Regions from separate parts of the Frankia sp. CeTa3Moorea genome, predicted to be linked through region 2. Evidence: riboswitches for the same ligand, from Rfam matches in the RefSeq annotation. Region 2 holds a riboswitch; each other region holds the start of a gene.
What was found. A riboswitch is a leader RNA that binds a small molecule or an ion and turns the genes downstream of it on or off. The one in region 2 is predicted to bind cobalamin.

Region 1 (3,267 bases), on a different contig from region 2:
ACGGCATGTACCAGGTGCCCTCGTACATCGAGCCGGGCAGCACCTTCACCGGGGTGACCCCGGCGGCGGTCGCCTTGTCCGCGATGGCGGAGTAGTCGGTCTGGATCTGGCCGAAGACCTTGGCGGCCTGCTCCTCGTCGCCGGTGAGCGCCGCCATCACCTTGATCCACTCGGCCCGGCCGAGCGGGTCGCCCTCCAGCCATTCGGCGTTGGCGACGACCGTCACGCCCGCCTTGCGGATCGTCGCGTACTCGGGCGAGTCCGTCCCGTCGGTCATCAGGACGTCGGGGGCGGCGCTGACCACCTTCTCCACGTCGATCTGGTAGTTCGGGGCGTACTCGACGACCTTGCCGGCGTCGATCTGCTCGCGCACCTCAGGGCTGGAGACCAGGCTGGCGCTGGAGACCCCGGTGAGGACGTCGACCGCGTCCAGGTCGACCAGCAGCGGTAGGTGGGTCGTCGACCCGGAGTAGAGGCTGGTGATCGGCACCTCGATCTGCGGGGCGGCGGCGAGGTCTCCGGTCAGCTCCGGTGCCGGCGCGCCGCAGCGCACCAGCACGTACGACTCCGGCTTGCCGTCCGGGTACGGCTCCTTGACCGTGAGTACCTGGTAGCTGTTGTGGTAGGTCAGCGTGACGTTCTTGGCCGCCTCGAACGTCGACTTCACCGGGAAGTAGTCGGTCTCGGCGTTGAACGACGTCACGCACCCGCGCGCGTCGAGGGCTGCGGAGCCACCGGCCTCGTCACCGTCGTCGTCCCCGCAGGCCGCCAGCGAGACCATCGCCAGCACGCCGGCCAGCACCGCAGCGACGGCGGTCCGGCGACGCGGCCGGCCGGGCCGGCGGCGTCGCGACGGCCGCGCGGGCGCGTCGGCAGCGGCTGCCGAAAGCGCGGGATCAGACTCAGCACAAGCAGGCACGCTCACGCGGACCGCCTCTCCAGCACCTCGTGGATGGGTCACTCGATGCCGTGGCCGGTCTCCTGGCTGACGGGTCGACGCCTCCAGGTCAGCCTTCCCAGGCGAACACGCCCAGTGACTTCCGCCGCACCGCGGACCAGACCCGAGACTTCCCGATCACAGTGGCGAGGGCCGCGCCGGCATCACACCGGCTTCCCGAACACCACGGCAACGCCACGCTACGCGACCGGAGCCCAACCGGGCAAGAGGCACAGATCGGCCATCGCCGCGACGACGAGCACACCGGCGGTCAGGACCGGCCCGAGCCGCCGGCGGTCCTTCCCGCCTCGGGCCAGCCCCCGCTCCGGCGGCCGGGCGGGCGGAGCCCGGGGACACGGCTGCCACGGATCGACGTCACACCGACACGGGCCGCGACTACTGGACATAGTATGGTGTCCTACTTTATGGTCCCCTACCAAGGTCCATGGTGTCAGGGAAGCCGGTGTGAATCCGGCGCGGTCCCGCCACTGTGACCGGGGAGCCGGACTCCCGTGATGCCACTGGCCGCGTGCCGGGAAGGCAGGAGTCCGCGCCGATCCGGGAGCCAGGATACCGGCCGTGGGCGACCGTGTACTTCCACGAGGATGGAGTCGGAACGCATGTCAGCCCTGCTTTTTCATGCCCCCTTCCGAGCCGCCCGGCGACATTTCGACTGATTCCCGGCGGCTTTCGCACTCCTTCTTTCTTCACATCCTTCTCCCGGCGCGCCGCGGCCGCCGGGGCGATGCAGGCTGCGCACTTTCGGAAGGTCAGGCGAAATTTCTCATGCGAGAACTCACGCATCACGTCGGCGGAAAGCCGGTCCCGGGCACCTCGGGTCGTTTCGGTGCCGTCTACGACCCGAGTACCGGGCGGGAGCAGGCGCGGGTACCACTGGCGTCGCGCGCAGAGGTGGCCGACGCCGTCGCGGCGGCGGCCGACGCCCAGCCCGGCTGGGCCCGGCTCAACCCCCAGCGCCGGGCCAGGGTGCTGGCGCGCTTCCTCGAACTGGTCCGGGCCGAGCAGGACTCGCTCGCCCGGCTGCTCGCCGCAGAGCACGGCAAGACGGTGGCCGACGCGCACGGCGACATCGAGCGCGGCCTGGAGGTGGTCGAGTTCGCCACCGGCATCCCGCACCTGCTCAAGGGCGAGTACTCGGACGCGGCCGGCACCGGCATCGACGTGTACTCGATGCGCCAGCCCCTCGGGGTCGTCGCCGGGATCACCCCGTTCAACTTCCCTGCGATGATCCCGCTCTGGAAGGCGGCACCGGCGCTGGCCTGCGGTAACGCATTCGTGCTCAAGCCGTCGGAGCGTGACCCCTCGGTGCCGCTGCGGCTGGCGGAGCTGTTCCTGGACGCCGGCCTGCCGCCGGGCGTGTTCAACGTCGTCAACGGCGACAAGGAGGCCGTGGACGCGCTGCTGACGGACCCCCGGGTCGAGGCGGTCGGCTTCGTCGGGTCGTCCGACATCGCCCAGTACGTCTACGCCACCGCCGCCGCGCACGGCAAGCGGGCGCAGTGCTTCGGCGGGGCGAAGAACCACATGGTCGTCATGCCGGACGCGGACCTCGACCACGCGGTGGAGTCCCTGGTCGGCGCCGGCTACGGGTCGGCTGGCGAGCGCTGCATGGCGATCTCGGTCGCCGTCCCGGTGGGCGAGGCGACGGCGGACGCCCTGGTCGAGCGGCTCGCCGCGCGGGTCACGGCGCTGCGGATCGGGCCGGCGCTGGACGACGCCACCGAGATCGGCCCGCTGGTCACCCCCGCGGCCGTGGCCCGGGTCCGCGACTACCTCAGCTCCGGCGTCGAGGAGGGCGCGAGCCTGGTCGTCGACGGCAGCGGCAACCCGCTCGCGGGCACCGAGCACGAGCAGGGCTTCTACCTCGGCGCGTCGCTGTTCGACCACGTCACCCCGGCGATGCGGATCTACCGGGAGGAGATCTTCGGCCCGGTGCTCTCGGTCGTGCGCGCCGCCGACTACGAGGAGGCGCTGCGGCTGCCGAACGAGCACGAGTACGGCAACGGCGTGGCGATCTTCACCAGGGATGGGGACACCGCCCGGGACTTCACCCACCGGGTGAACACCGGAATGGTCGGCGTGAACGTGCCCATCCCGGTGCCCATCGCATACCACACGTTCGGCGGCTGGAAGCGTTCCGGATTCGGCGACCTGAACCAGCACGGGCCGGACTCGATCCGTTTCTACACGAAGACGAAGACCGTCACCTCCCGCTGGCCCAGCGCCCGGGTCCGGGAACAGGCCAGCTTCGTCATCCCCACGATGAAGTGACGGCGACCGGTGGAGACGCTGTCACCTGAGCGGCGCGC
Region 2 (3,267 bases):
GTTGACCGAGCCGAGGTTGCACACCGCGATCTCGTCATCGCTGGAGACTTCGAGGATCTCGGTGCACAGGTTCGACAGGTGGATGACGTTGCCCAGCTCGGCGGTCTGGTTGCCGGTCCGGTTCGCGGCGTCCTTGAACGTCATCCAGCCGTTGCCGGTCTGCGCCAGCGTCCGCATCATCCGCGCGTACAGATCACGGGCGGGCAGCTGGCGGACATAGCGGCCGGCGGCCTCGGCGGCCCGGTAGGCCAGGTCGAACTCCTCACCCCACAGGTCGGGCAGCTCCGGCACCGCGTCCGGATCCATCAGCGACCACACCCCGTCGGCCTGCACCCGGCGCATGAACTCGTCCGGGATCCAGTGCGCCAGATTCAGGTTGTGGGTGCGCCGGGCGTCCTCACCGGTGTTGTCCCGCAGCTCGAGGAACTCCTCGATGTCGGGATGCCACGTCTCCAGGTACACACAGGCCGCGCCCTTGCGCCGCCCACCCTGGTTGACCGCCGCGACCGAGGCGTCGAGGGTCCGCAGGAAAGGCACGATGCCGTTCGACCGGCCGTTCGTGCCGCGGATCAGCGCGCCCCGCGAGCGCACCCGGGAGAAACCGATGCCGATGCCGCCGGCGAACTTCGACAGCCGGGCGACCTGGCCGTACCGCTCGTAGATCGACTCCAGCTCGTCGCGCGGCGAGTCGACCAGGTAGCAGCTCGACATCTGCGAGTGCGCCGTCCCGGAGTTGAACAACGTTGGCGAACTCGGCAGGTAGGCCAGCGACGCCATCAGCCGGTACAGCTCCGCCGCCTCGGCGACGTCGTGCGCCAGCCCGCAGGCGACCCGCAGCAGCCAGTGCTGCGGCGTCTCCACCACCAGCCGGGTGCGCGGATGGCGCAGCAGGTAGCGGTCGTGCACCGTCCGCATCCCGAAGAACTCGAACCCGAGGTCGCCAGCCGGGTCGACGAGCGCGTCGAGCTCGCCAGCGTGCCGGGCGACGAACTCGGCCGTGCCCGCCCCGATCAGACCCAGCTCGTGGCCCCGCGCGATGCCCGAGCTGAACGAGCCGATCCCCTGACCGGCGACCTCGTCGGCGATCAGCGCGACCAGCAGCCGGGCGGCCAGCCGGGAGTACTGCGGCTCCTCACCGATCAGATCGGCGGCGGTCTGCACCGACAACCGGTCGAGCTCCTCGGTCGTCGCGCCGTCGTAGAGCCCGCCAATCGTCCGGGTCGCGACCCGCAACGGATCCACCTGATCCAGGTCGTCCGCCCACCGCGCGACCGCGGCGACGATCCTCGTCACGTCCACGGGCTCCAACGCGCCGTCACGATGACGGACGCGCATCGTGCGGCCACCAGACCCGGACATACCGGCGGCCCGCGGGACAACGGGGGAAGGTTCGGTGACGGTCAACGGCACTCCTCGCACAGGTCGTCGGACGGCTGGCACCGACGGCGAGCAAGGAGGAGGTAGGCGCGCCGGCCCGAATGGCGACGGACCCGGGCATCGACGACCGACGGCGACGGCGCGTGGCTCGGTGGCCGAACGATCACCACCCGCCACGCCGAGGCCCTCTGGCGACCGGCGAGCTGCCCGTGCCCGGTCCAAGCCCGGCACGGCGATCCCGGCCCTCCCTCGGGGCCGTCGGACCGCCACGCGCATGTCGCGCGCGGCACGCTGGCAGGTCTTCGGACTCGCGGGCACCCACCGGCGCGTCGTGACGCCGGTGAACCTACTGACCGTCGCTTCCCAGGCGCCATAGCGCCCAGTGCTCCTGACGGCGGTCGTTCCCACTCACCGCTGCGGGGCAGCCCCGGACTCCCACCGGGTTCCCTCTTACGACGACCGGCCCAGGGCAGGGCGGCCGAACCAGTGCGCGGCACACGCTACATATAAGAATCACACGACTGCAAATAACCCACATGTTGTGTCGCGCCCGACACCTCGCCGTCCGGGGTATCTCCGAGCGGAACTTGCCGAGCGTCCTGTACCGCCACCGTGAACCAGAACCTCAGCCGCCACAGCACGGCCCGGACCTCATCGCCTTCGGGCTTGGGCAGGACCTCGCCCCGTTCGAGACCCACGGCCCACGCCGCGCCAGGACAGGCCCCATGGCTGCTCGTCCTCGGTGCTGGCGAACCGCAGGCCGCACATGTTCGAACCGGGCTCACCGGCCCACGCCACAAACGACACGAGCCGCACAAGTCGCTGGCGATCATCCATGCCACCTGACTGAGGACAGTCATGATCGCGGGCCACGGCGCCCACCCCGTGCCGGACCGGAGCCGGTAGACTGATCGCCGCGGCGGCTGCCAATATTGCCAGTCACCGAACTCGGGCTTCCCATGTCCGGCGCGTCCTCCCCTGGCCGCTCCGGGCCGAAGCCACAGCACGCGCCTATGGGCCATCGGGCTGCGGCAACCCCGGGGATCGAGCAGGGTTGTTTCACGCTGCGTCCGTTCAGCGTCTCGTCAGCCAGGGGAGCGGGGCGTGTGAACTGGAGCAGACGTGACCGCCAACCCAGCCCTCACCCGGGCACTCGTCGTCGCCCTCGGCACGACGATCTCCATCATCGTCGGCCTGGTCGCCGGCATCCTCGCCCGCGCCGACGGGGCCAGCCTGCCCAGCGCGGTCCAACGCGGCGGCGGTCTCGCCGCAGCACCCGGCGGGCGGAGACCCGCCTCAACCGACCCGCCGGTCGCGGCAGCCATGCCCGTTCAAGCCGAGGGGTCCTGCCACCGGGCGCGGTACCCGGGTAGCAGGACCCCTCGGGGCCATGCGGGGCTGCGGTTAGGCCGCGAGCTGCTGGTGATCAGGCCCCGCGGGTGGCATCGGCTGGGGTGGGTGGAGTCGTCTCGGACGGCCGAGGTCACTGTCGGCTGGGGAGCTGTCGGTCAAGGGCTTGGCGGAGTTAGGCCAGAGGCTGACCAGCTGGCCCAGGCTGAGGCGACCGGTACCGGCCCGGGTCAGGGGCAGCCAGCGGGTCAGGGTGGCGTCGAGGTGCTGGTCGGGTTCGGCGAGGTCCGCGGCCGTCGTCGCGACCGGCACCCGTACTGGGTCGTCCAGGTTGCGCAGCGCCTCCGCGAGGACCTCGCGGAGGCGGGCTTCGCGGCGCAGGGTCGTCGTCCAGATCAGGACCGGCGTGTGGCTACGGGTCGCCTTCGCGAGCCGATCGTAGGCGTCGATCTTGTAGGTGAGGCGCCGGAGCGCTTCGGTACCGAAGTCCAGCTCGAGGAACCACTCGACCTGGGCGCGGCCCTGCGCCCACCGGCCATA
Region 3 (3,267 bases), on a different contig from region 2:
GAACCGCACGCCTACCAACAGCTGCGCGCACACCGCCGCCAAGCCGGCGCGCAGTCGGCCCGGATGCGCGAGCTGCGCCATCAGTTGGACCTGCTCGTCGACTATCTCGACGGCCTGACCCGCCAGGCACAGGCACTGCCTTCCTGCGCCGACTGTCCGGGCCCGGAGTGCCCAACGACTGACCTCGACTGCCCCCGACGTCTGCTCCTGACCACGCTCGCCGCACGTCCGGTCCCAGACCAGCGGCGCAGCACCGACCGGTAGCCCGGAAACTGATGCGTCACAACCCATCGGCGCCTCGTCGGCGTGAGGTGGACGGGACGTCGATGACGCGGACGGCGTGCGACGGGCCGGTCGTCTCACGCGAAGAGGCCGGGCCGCCGCGGCCTGGCCTGCGGGTACCGACGGGTGCGTCGGTACGGCGGCCGTGGTGAGCGTCGAGTCCGCTGGTACGGCGGATGCCCTCGGGGCATCGGCGGGCTCGCGGTCGGCGAGTGGGTCATCAACGCCGAGGTGGCGCAGGACTATTGCCGGGACGATCCCGCGCGCCACCTCGAGGAGATCGCCGCCGAGCTGGGGCTGCCCGCGGCGCGGTGGCGTCCCGGCACGGTCAACCTCGTCTGCCTGCTGCCCGTGCTGCTCAGCGACGCGGCCCTGGTCAACGCCGTCGTCACGGCCACCGAGGCGAAGAGCCAGGCGTTGCTGGAAGCCGGCGTTCCCGGCACCGGCACGGCGTCCGACGCCCTCGTGGTGTGCTGCCCCGCCGGCTCCGCTGGTGGACCGCCGGGAGTCGAGTACTGCGGCCCGCGCTCGCGATGGGGAGCCCGCCTGGGCCGTGCCGTCCACGCCGCCGTCGCAGGCGGCGCCGCGTGCTACGCCGCCCGATGGGCGGAGCCCTCAGCCTGACCGCCATGTCCGCCCGGCGGGTCCGAACCCAGATCAGGAGATGCTTCTGTACCGCTCCGCCGGCCGGACGGGGCGGCAGACGGCCCGCGCGCCGACGCCGCGACGGGCTGAGGACGCGGGTGCGGGAGGCTGGGCGCTCGTCGGCGAGGCCGTGAGCGAGACGACCTCACGCCACATGCCGGCTCGTGCCTCCGGCCCCCGGTGCCGTTGCTAGGCTGCTGAGCGCAGCTGGTTCGACCGCCACTCGGTGCCTCGACGAGGTAATGGGTGGTGGGAGACGTGAGAGGGAACCCGGTGGGAATCCGGGACTGCCCCGCAGCGGTGAGTGGGAACGAACACCGTCCGATGCCGCACCTGACGGGTGCGGCGGGACAGCACTGAACTCGTAGCGGCTCGACCGGCCTTGAGCTGGGCGGGCCCGGGGTTTGGGAAGCGACGGCCAGTAGGGAGCCCCGTCCGAACGGATCGGGAAGGCCCACGAGTCCGAAGACCTGCCCGCTGTGCGTGCGCGCGGTCGCGAGCACGCTTGGCTGTGACCTCGTGGGTGGGTCCGCGCCGTCGGCGCCTCTCGGTCGGACTTTCGACGACCAGTCGGGGTGCCGGTGTCGTGCTGGTCTGTTCGCGAGGTCAGGTGGACTCGCGAAGGAGAGCCCATGAGCACGACCGCACCGCTTAGTCGCGCGACGGTGTACGGGTATCCCCGGCAGGGTGCCAATCGGGAGCTGAAGAAGGCGACCGAGGCGTACTGGGCGGGCACGAGCGACGCCGAGCAGTTGCTGGCGGCCACTCGGCAGCTACGCCAGGAGCGCCTGGCCCAGCTGAGGCAGGCCGGGATCGAGGAGATCCCGAGCAACGACTTCTCGCTGTACGACCACGTGCTGGACACCGCCGTCATGCTCGGCGCCATCCCGGCGCGCCACCGTACGGCGGTCCCGGAGGTGAGCACGCCGAAGGGCAGGCTGGACCGCTACTTCGCCATGGCTCGCGGCACCGCGGACGCCGAGCCGCTGGAGATGACGAAGTGGTTCGACACCAACTACCACTACCTGGTGCCCGAGCTCGGCCCCGACACCGACTTCAGCCTGGACGCGGCCAAGCCGCTCGGTGAGTTCGCCGAGGCGAAGGACGCCGGTGTCCTCACCCGGCCGGTGCTGGTCGGCCCGGTGACGTTCCTGCTGCTGGCCAAGGCGGCTCCGGACGCGGGCGAGGGTTTCGAGCCGCTGTCGCTGCTGGACCGGATTCTGCCGCTGTACGCAGACGTGCTGCGCCAGCTGCGGGCCGCCGGGGCCGAGTGGGTCCAGCTCGACGAGCCGGCGCTGGTCCTTGACCAGCCTGCGGCGGTCCTGGAGGCGGTCAGCGGCGCCTACGCAACGCTGACCGCCGCGGCGGACCGGCCGAAGCTGTTGCTGGCCACCTACTTCGACCGGGTCGGTGACGCGCTGCCGGTGCTGCGCGACAGCGCCCTCGACGGCGTCGCGCTCGACTTCGTCGGACCGGCGTCGGCCAACCTGGCGGCCCTTGCCGCCGCCGGCGGCCTCGGCGACAAGCGACTGGTCGCCGGCGTCGTCAACGGGCACAACATCTGGGCCGCCGACCTGGCCGCCACCCTCGACACGATCGAGAGCCTGCGGGGCCTCGCCGGCCGAGTCGACGTCTCGGCCTCCTGCTCCCTGCTGCACGTCCCGCTGGATGTGGTCCTCGAGGGCGACCTGGACCCCGAGATTGCCGGCTGGCTGGCCTTCGCCCGGCAGAAGCTCGACGAGATCGTCACCCTCACCGCCGGCCTCACCTCGGGACGGGACGCCATCGCCGGCGCCCTGCAGACCAACGCCGCGCGTCTCGCCGCCCGGGCCGTGTCGCCGCTCGTGCGGGTCGAGGCGGTGCACCAGCGGGCCGCGGCCGTGACCGGCGCGGACCTGCACCGGGCGAGCCCCTACGAGAAGCGTGACCTGGTCCAGGCGGAGCGGCTGAGCCTGCCGCAGCTGCCGACGACCACTATCGGGTCGTTCCCGCAGACCGCGAGTCTGCGCCAGGCCCGGGCCGCGCTGCGCAACGGGAGCATGTCCCCGGACGGCTACGTCGAGGCGATGCGGACCGAGATCCGCAACGTGATCGCCGCCCAGGAGGAGTTCGGGCTGGACGTGCTGGTGCACGGCGAGCCCGAGCGCAACGACATGGTGCAGTACTTCGGCGAGCAGCTGACCGGGTTCCTCGCGACGACGGACGGCTGGGTGCAGTCGTACGGCTCGCGCTACGTCCGGCCGCCGATCATCCTGGGTGACGTCGTCCGTCCGGAGCCGATGACCGTCGCCTGGGCTACCTACGCCCAGAGCCTCACCGACAAGCCGGTCAAGGGCATGC

Region 1: linked by a shared signal. The riboswitch ahead of AC08OV_RS12135 (CoA-acylating methylmalonate-semialdehyde dehydrogenase) and the one ahead of AC08OV_RS18840 (ribonucleoside-diphosphate reductase subunit alpha) in region 2 are both predicted to bind cobalamin.
Region 3: linked by a shared signal. The riboswitch ahead of metE (5-methyltetrahydropteroyltriglutamate--homocysteine S-methyltransferase) and the one ahead of AC08OV_RS18840 (ribonucleoside-diphosphate reductase subunit alpha) in region 2 are both predicted to bind cobalamin.

What each region holds. Positions count from the first base shown of each region.
Region 1 is NZ_CDXDOR010000056.1:7,739-11,005, reverse strand. Features, by position in the region: gene AC08OV_RS12140 (ABC transporter substrate-binding protein) at 1-925, opposite strand, end outside; cobalamin riboswitch at 955-1,141, opposite strand; cobalamin riboswitch at 1,347-1,533, shown strand; gene AC08OV_RS12135 (CoA-acylating methylmalonate-semialdehyde dehydrogenase) at 1,724-3,229, shown strand; gene AC08OV_RS12130 (acyl-CoA dehydrogenase family protein) at 3,239-3,267, shown strand, end outside.
Region 2 is NZ_CDXDOR010000127.1:9,674-12,940, forward strand. Features, by position in the region: gene AC08OV_RS18840 (ribonucleoside-diphosphate reductase subunit alpha) at 1-1,404, opposite strand, end outside; cobalamin riboswitch at 1,654-1,880, opposite strand; gene AC08OV_RS18845 (replication-relaxation family protein) at 2,782-3,267, opposite strand, start outside.
Region 3 is NZ_CDXDOR010000056.1:16,892-20,158, forward strand. Features, by position in the region: gene AC08OV_RS12165 (hypothetical protein) at 1-264, shown strand, start outside; gene AC08OV_RS12170 (adenosylcobinamide amidohydrolase) at 409-906, shown strand; cobalamin riboswitch at 1,135-1,419, shown strand; gene metE (5-methyltetrahydropteroyltriglutamate--homocysteine S-methyltransferase) at 1,560-3,267, shown strand, end outside.